DNA from 2 places in the Sporosarcina sp. P1 genome. Region 2 is predicted to be linked to the other one. Evidence: riboswitches for the same ligand, from Rfam matches in the RefSeq annotation. Region 2 holds a riboswitch; the other holds the start of a gene.
What was found. A riboswitch is a leader RNA that binds a small molecule or an ion and turns the genes downstream of it on or off. The one in region 2 is predicted to bind cobalamin.
Positions count from the first base shown of each region.

Region 1: another riboswitch for cobalamin. It lies ahead of CSV73_RS06435 (ribonucleoside-diphosphate reductase subunit alpha); the one in region 2 lies ahead of CSV73_RS10475 (DUF4430 domain-containing protein).

Region 1 is NZ_PDYS01000004.1:59,520-63,939, forward strand. Features, by position in the region: gene CSV73_RS06430 (flavodoxin) at 1-306, opposite strand, end outside; gene CSV73_RS06435 (ribonucleoside-diphosphate reductase subunit alpha) at 294-2,516, opposite strand; cobalamin riboswitch at 2,676-2,851, opposite strand; gene CSV73_RS06440 (alanine/glycine:cation symporter family protein) at 3,340-4,420, opposite strand, start outside.
Region 2 is NZ_PDYS01000009.1:98,180-102,599, forward strand. Features, by position in the region: gene CSV73_RS10470 (prenyltransferase/squalene oxidase repeat-containing protein) at 1-318, opposite strand, end outside; gene CSV73_RS10475 (DUF4430 domain-containing protein) at 337-2,400, opposite strand; cobalamin riboswitch at 2,555-2,692, opposite strand; gene CSV73_RS10480 (hypothetical protein) at 3,239-3,577, shown strand; gene CSV73_RS10485 (hypothetical protein) at 3,593-3,808, shown strand; gene CSV73_RS10490 (ArsR/SmtB family transcription factor) at 4,371-4,420, shown strand, end outside.

The DNA.
Region 1 (4,420 bases), on a different contig from region 2:
GTCTGCGGCTTTGCAAAATAGATCGTCGCCGCCAAACTGCGTATCCCCTGTGCCAAAGACATAGACGAGCTCGGGTTTGTAACCGACGTCCGCCACGAAGTCTTTTACTTCATCGGGCGTTGCACCTTTTTCCCATGTGAATGAACCGATGCAGAGCGCGTCGTATTCTTTAACGTTTGGAATGACACCGATGCCGATACGATAGGTATCGACTTCGACGCCTTCACTTTGTAAACTTTCCGTAATCAATTCCGCTACTTCCTGTGTGTTGCCACTCCAGGATGCATAGGCGATTAAGAATGACACCACTCGCACTCCTCAATCTCCGCTGCAGTTGAACGCATATAGTACGTGGTTTTCATGCCGGATTTCCATGCCTGCAAGTGCAAATCCAAAATAACAGATGCGCGGATGGAGTTCGGTACATAAATATTGAATGAAATTGACTGATCGATGTGTTGCTGACGCGCGGCGTTTTGCTTGATAGACCAGCGCTGATCGACGATGTAAGCAGAACGACGGTAAATGTCATACGTATTATGATCTAGATCCGGTGCAATAACCGGTAATTTATAGTCTTTCTTCTCTTCATGGTAGAACGGTTTGAATACTGGGTCGATTGACGCTGTTGAACCTGCGATAACCGAAGTTGAACTGTTTGGTGCGACTGCCATCAAGTAGCCGTTCCGCATACCGTTCATTGCCACATCCATGCGCAGTTCACGCCATTTATTCGAATCGTATTCGCGTTGCTCGAAGTATTCGCCCGTTTGCCAATCCGAACCATCGAACAATGGATATGCGCCTTTTTCTTTCGATAATTCCATTGAAGCTTTAATTGTCAAATACGCGATATTTTCATACAGCTCGTCTGCGAAATTCACCGCTTCATCCGATTCCCACTGAATATTTTTCAATGCGAGTAAATGGTGCCAGCCAAATGTGCCAAGTCCAATTCCACGGTAGCGCGCATTTGTGCGTTGTGCTTGTACAACTGGGATTTGGTTCTGATCAATGACGTTATCGAGCATACGCACTTGAATGCGGATCAAACGGTCTAGCACGTCTGCTGTAACCGCTCTTCCAAGGTTAATCGATGACAGGTTACATACAACGAAATCGCCTGGCTTCGTGCGTGTGACGACCATATCGTCTTCTAGTGTTACGGATTCATGTGTAGATGCTGACATATTTTGAAGTATTTCTGAGCACAAATTACTAGAATAAATCATGCCTTCATGCTTATTCGGGTTCATACGGTTTACTTCATCACGGTAGAACATGAATGGCGTTCCTGTCTCGAGCTGGCTACGTAGGATACGCTTCATGATTTCAATCGCTGAAACCGTCTCTCTGGATAAATCTTCATTGCGGACACATTCTTCATACTTCTCGCGGAATGTTCCTTTCCCTTTTGTTTCGTCATAGAAGTCTTCTAATGAATAGCCCATTTTCGTACGGACTTCATGTGGATCGAATAAATGCCAGTCTTCGCGGGACTCGACTTTCTCCATGAATAAGTCCGGCAAGCAAACGCCTGTGAAAATGTCATGTGCGCGCAAACGGTCATCACCGTTATTGAGCTTGAGATCAAGGAATGTGAAGATGTCTTGATGCCATACGTCAAGATAAACGGCTACAGCCCCTTGACGTTGACCGAGTTGGTCGACACTGACTGCTGTATTGTTCAGCTGTTTGATCCATGGGAGAACACCGCTTGATGCCCCTTCGAAGCCACGAATCGATGCACCGCGAGAACGAACTTTCCCCATATAGACACCGATTCCGCCGCCGAATTTCGACAAGTTCGCGATATCAGTGTTGCTGTTGTAGATCCCTTGTAAGGAATCATCCACTGTATCGATAAAGCAACTTGATAGCTGTCCGTGCATCTTGCCTGCATTCGATAATGTAGGTGTCGCAACGGTCATGTACAAGTTGCTCATCGCCCAATATGCTTCGCCGACTTTATGAATGCGGTCTACTGTTTCATCTTGCATTAACGTCATGGCGATGATTAACCAGCGCTCTTGTGGAAGCTCCACTGATTGTTTCTTAAAGTTTACGGTGACGTAACGGTCTACCAATGTTTTCAATCCGATATATGTGAATAAAAGGTCACGAGAAGGATCGAGTAGCTTGCCGATTTCCTGAAGCTCGTCTTGGCTGTATTTCTCTGTCAGAACAGGTGTATATAAACCTTGTTCCACCAAGCGTTCTACATTTTTCGCAAAATCGGTATACACATCCGCTCCACGCAATGCTTTTTGCTTTGCATAGACGTCGAATAAATAAATACGCGCAGCTACAAACGTCCAATACGTGGTCGCTTCATCAATACGGCTTAAAGACTCTAGCACCATCGCATTCGTCCACTCAGTTGCCGAGCTTGCCGGGTGACGCTCCTGGAATTTTTCGCTCGCTTCGATCAACGGTTCGATTTGTTTCTTGCCGAATTCCTCTTGTAAGTTTTCCATCAATAGATTAAGTCCCACAGCTTCTTGAATAATAGCCATTATATCCGCTCCCTTTAGTTAATTAGTTCGGTTATATACTAAATAAAAAAACTCCCAATAAAATCGGGAGTCGTCAATTGACGCTTAGTAGATAGCGGAAAGTTTTAGGCAGACTGAAAAAAGACTGCTTTGTGCTTTCACTCTCCAACCCCGAAGAATGTTTTGCTGAGATGACTGGCAGGTCTACTGGCTGGCACATCGCTCTTCCATCTTTCCTTCCCGCCGAAGCAGTGGTTTTACAAGATAGTCGTCCGTGCCCTCAGTTGCGGGGGCAGCTCCGTTCGTGGCGGATTCCCTTTTAAACGTGGTGGGTACCAATTCATCTAATTGCTGTTACACACTATATATAGTGTATTGATTCATATATAACCCTAACATGTTGTGTTCAAACATGCAAAACAAAAATCGAACCGATGTTCAGAATCCTTCTTCTGAACTACGATTCGACTTTTGTTATTCAGTATTTTATAGTATATCAAACTTTTTACTTCTTGACTAAATTGTTTGTGTGAACGTTTTAATTAGATAGTGAAATTAGTGAGGAGAAGGGATTTCCGCTACAGCAGGGGGACGCTTTCCGAAGGGCGTGGCCTGAGCCAAGCGAACAGCGAAGGGTTCGCTTTGCCGTATTTCTGTGTACTTTGCAGAAATTAAGGCACCTGGCCAGGGTCTCAGACTCACGCTGATCCTCCCGGAGTCGCCAACTGCTTACGCTACAATCCTACTTTCTAACGTAGACCACCTAGAAAATTCACTGTATTTATTAGTTCCAATTCAAAGTCTTAAGATCAAAATATAAAAAGCCCAATATTATCTATCAATATCACAAACGATCTTCTGCTCTTTCAGCTGTTTCTTCCCAACACTCTGCGCCTTTTAAATCAGGGATGCTAGCTGCTTTGAAGACGGGGTTCCTGCCCGCCTTTCGTTGTTTGGTGAAGTCGTCGAGTACTTTGAAGGCAATTTTGCCCAGGAGTAGTATAACGACTAAGTTAATGATGGCCATTAGTCCCATGAATAAGTCGGCCATGTCCCAGACGACTTGTACTTTTGCAACGGCTCCGAAGTAGACCATAGCGAGTACGAGAACTTGGTAGATTCGTTTCCACAAGACGTTAGCGTTGATAAATTCGATGTTCGTTTCGCCATAGTAGTAGTTACCGATGATGGAACTGAAGGCGAAGAACATGATCGCTACGGCGATGAAGTATGGTGCCCATGCGCCTACGTGTACTTCCATGGATGCTTGCGTCAATAAGATACCGTTTGTTTCGCCTGATTGGTACAAGCCGCCAAGTAAGATAATGAAGGCAGTTGCTGAACAGATGATGATGGTATCGAAAAATACGCCTAATGATTGTACGAGTCCTTGTTTTGCTGGGTGCGATACGTTCGCTGTAGCTGCTGCGTTTGGCACACTACCCATACCTGCTTCATTGGAGAACAGACCTCGGCGTACACCTTGCATCATAGCCATACCGATTCCGCCACCCATGATTTCTTTAATACCGAATGCGTGCTCGAAAATTAATGCAATCATCGCTGGAACTTCTGTAATGTTCAATATCACAATATACAATGCTACGATAATATAAAATGTTGCCATTATAGGTACGATAGTCTGCGTTACTTTAACAATACGCTGCACACCACCAAAGACAATTACTGCCGTCAGAGCAATGAGTCCAACTCCTACAGCCCAATGTGGAATGCCGAATACGTCTGTGAACGATTGACTGATTGTGTTCGATTGCACTGCGTTAAAGATGAATCCGAAACACATCGTCAGTAAAATCGCAAAGACAATACCAAGTTTCCGCCAGCCTAACGCTTTTTGCATATAATACGCCGGCCCTCCGCGGAAAGTATCGCCGTCTTTCACTTTATACACTTGCGCCAATGTA
Region 2 (4,420 bases):
CTGATCTTTCGTTTTATAGCGTTCGATGACATTATTCTTGATGACCGCGAGATACGCCTGGTAATCGTCAGGATATCCAATGCGGCCGAGACCCACCGGATACCAGTCACCATTTGTATTACCCGCATGCGCAAGAAACGGTTTGCTTAGTAAGGGGGCAGACTCTGCGATCTTTTCATCTTGCTTTTTCCACGCAATAATTTGTTCAATTGTGTGCAACAGCGAATCTTCTTTTTCAGGTGTCGCGAGCGCAACGGACGGCCATAATACCGCCGTCATCATCACGATCGTCACTAGCCATGCATAGACATTTCTCATTCCGTCACTTCTCTTTCCTTACCATTCTTTATCCCAATTCGCATCACTTGTACCTGAACTGTCATGCCCACCAATATCTTTACCATAATGAAGGGTATAGCGAACTCTCACTACATCTCCATCGAGGAAATAAGCATCCGAAAATCCATAGTTCGGGTAATCGCCATTGACGCTGTACATCCAGCCAGAGCCGTTCGCGAAATCAAATTCACTTAAACTATCTGGTGAATAGGCATCCCGATTTGAAGTGGTAGACACTTTCTCGACTACTTCCCATAGATCATCGGGAATCGCTACATTGTTCAACATGCCCGGCTTACTGACGTCTCGCAAATAGAAACTGCTGTCGAGGTTTCCAGTTTTTCCATATGTGAAACCATTATTGCGCAGTAGCTGATCCAGAATATAGGAACCTCTTTGGCCTTGGTGTATATCCATCTTCGTCGGCTTGATGAGATAGGGAATTCCTAATACCGAAGCTTCTAGACTGATCGTTACTTGACCGATGACACCATCTTCTGCAGGTGCTACTGACGTGACCGTGAATGTTTCTGCCACTGTGCGCCCTTCATCGTCCCATACTTTGATCGTGACGGTATTTTGTCCCGTTCGCAATGTAAGTTTATAACTGGTTTTCACGCTGTCATCCCATGTGAACGGAATATTTTCTCCATTGACTTGCACTTGGACGTTTTTCCCTCGAATGCGTTCCCCTGATGCAGTTACCGGCCAGACATTGATCGTCTTGATGTCTCCTTTGACTTTCCTGCCTGATTTTAGATCGGTCACGAGTTTCGGTGCATCGGGATCTACTTGCGGGTTCCCGTTCTCATTCGGATCGTTATAAGTGATTGTATACTGCCGTTCCAATTGTTCGTCTTTATATTGTCCAACGAGTTTAATAATGTTCGTTCCATTGCTCAGCTGTACATGATAATTCGTACTATCCGATGATTTTACCAGTTGATCATTTACGGTAATGCGGAGTGGTACTTCTACTTCATTCGCTGTAGCTTTCGCATAGAATGAAAAATCTGCGCCATTAGCTTGTTGGTCTTTTAAGTCTGTTTTCAATGAAATAGCGATTTTTTCTTTCTCATAGATCACGGTATAGGTCTGGTCCGCTTTTTTCCCATGTCGTTGCGCGGTGAGCTTGAGCGTATTTTTCCCTTCAGCTAGTGTGGCTTTATACGCGCTGCCAGCCAGTGGCTTTAGTTCTTTGTTATTGACGAAGACCGTTAGTTTGGCATCTAGTTCACCTTGCGTGGCTGTTGCTGTGAATGTAAGAGATTCTTCATTCACGGTTTGATCTTTTAATTGCGTCGTAATGACGATATCGTGAGCATTCAGCATCACGCGATACGACTGACTGACGCGCAGTAGTTTGTTATTCGTTTGTTTATAGATTACTTGAAATTGAATATCGTTCGTGCCTTCCGTTAGCATGATGACACCTTGGTAGTCATCCAGTTTCTTGCCATTTAGCTTGACGTTCATTTCCTGGGGAATGAGTGTATCGTCCAGATGATTTACGTTGACGTTATATAATGGGCTGGTAACGGTTTCATTATTGGTGATGTTCGTAGTAAAGTAGCGATTTTGCTGATCCGCGATATCGACGATTTCGATGTCTGGCTTGGCATTTGGTTTTGGTTTACCTAGTGCCGGGGCTGTATTGCCGTCAGCAGGTGCGGTGTTTTTGTCGTTTGAATCCGGTTTCGCATCGGGTGTAGTAGTTCCCGGCTTGTCCATCGGCTTATTTTGCGGTTCCGGCTCAGGTTTTTGTTGATCGTGCGGCTGTTCTTGCGGTTCCTTTTGCGGCTTGTCCAGATTTGTCGGTTGTTGCGGGTTTTCTTGATCAGCATCATTTTCCATCGTTTGATTCGGTTCCGTATCAGAAGACCCACTTCCCCCGCTAGCTAACTTTAGCGTAGAAGCCACCACTTTTTCATTGAAATCAAATGGAGTCGTTTCTTCAGTAGAAGTCGCCGCATATGTAATTGTGCTAAATAGAAGTAAGACGATAAGGCTGTAATAGATATAATTTTTGTATTTCATGAATGCATTCTTCGTTTTTTTCATCCAACTCGTCCTTTCTTTACTTATAAAGGGATGTTGTGCACAGCGTTTTGAATTCAAAAAGTCCCCACCTCCTGAATGAGATGGGGACCATGTATGTTCAATAATTAAACTGCACAAATTGAATGATACACAAATCACCCTTTACCGGAAGGTGTCATGCTTACATACTTTGGCAAGTCTCCTGACTTAGGGGCAATTTTCCCATTACAGTGGCCGGACCGCTCAGGATTTTCACCTGATTCCTATTTACTCTTTGTTTACGGGACAAAGAACCAAAATACTCTATGTAACTGTTACTAAGCATATAGTTTTCGCGAGGTAAAATCAATAGACGGTGTAAGTTCATCGCGCTATTTTGTCTACACTGCAATCGCATCCTAACTTTACAGTGGTTGGAACTCGTTGATCTGCGCTACAGCCTGACGAATGTCCTATGGGCGAGCGGTGCACCCCACTTCGCTTCACTCGCAAAAGCCGTTCTTCGTTATGGCTCTCGGTGTAGCCGGCTGTAGCGAAGTTCAACTAAGTAAGTGCTTCAAACGTACTTCCCAAAACGCACCCGATTGAAGTGTAGTAAGTCTTACACAACAACTCCACACCTTAATTGAGTAAAAGTAAATCCTTCATTCTAGATTTTCTATTAACTTTTATACACCTACTAGTTGAAAATATGTTACCTCTTCATTTATATATATTTTATATTTATCCACTAAATTCCAAACGTCAGAATCCTAAATCAAATAAAGAGATGTACCCTCAGTCTTATGACTAACAATTTTTTAGCCGTAGCTGATATAGTATTAGGTGCTTCTGAACCTTCTCGAAATGGTTTCCGAGCATGGTTAGAACTAGAGGAAACCTAGATAATCTGAAAGAAGAAATAGTTGACTCACTTTCTCTTCAAACATATATTACCGCTACACCTTATTTGATCGCTAATAAAGCAGATCAGATTGGTAATAGTAGTAAACCGTTTTTAGAAATCGTTGAATTACAGCCCAATTATCTAGGCATGGTTCAGAAAAAGGAATTACTTGCGAAAACACTTTTAGAAGATAGAAGTATTTTTAAAATGCAAGATACTATGAACAACAAGGAAAGAGCGAGGCACGAAGGTTTTTATAATACTATTAATGTTCTATTTGAAAAAATCATTTCAATAATAAACGAAAAATAAAGGAGTTAATTGACAATGGATAAATTCAATAATTTTAATAAAGCCAAAGAAGAAGTCAATACGAAAGCACCTTTCACTAAGAGCAGTATTCCACCTAAAAAAATTAAAGAAACGAAAGAACAGATGTCAATAATGCTAACACCTACTCATAAGAGAAAGTTACGATCATTAGCAGACGATTCCGGCATGAGTGCCAGTGAACTAATTGCTTACTGGATCGACCAAAATTAATAATGGGTTTTTCTCTTTTAAATAAGGCTTCAAATTAGCGTTTAATGGAGGATTACCTACGAAATCTTTTCTAAATGCGTTACAGAGCGATTTAGAAACATGAAATATGTAGTGTTTATAGTGAAAACAGTCTACTTATCGAATAAGTAGGCTGTTTTTTGTGTCTTTAATAACCAAGAACCAAAAGAATAACTTGCAAGTTAAATAAATACTAATAATAAAGCCTGATTTCCCTTTTAAATGCTAGGGAAATCAGGCTTTTGATGTTCAACAATCGCGCCCTTTAGTTGAATAAGGTTAGACCTTAAAATTACTCGTTTCACTAAGTATTCCTTCCTTATCAAGCCTTTTGTAATTGTAAGGAATATGGCTTAATTTCTCGTATTTTTTCATTCCAAATTATATTTACGAAAGGATAAAATAAAAGCTGACCTTCCCTCGATTGAGGTATTGTCGGCTTTTATTTTATTTAAACAATTAACATACTTGCGTATATAAGCATATGCTTATATAATGTTGATGAATTCGAAAGTTTTCTAAGCACTCTGAGGAGGGATGATACATGAATACAACAGTAACGATTGATCTGCAACGAGCATCACAACTATTAAA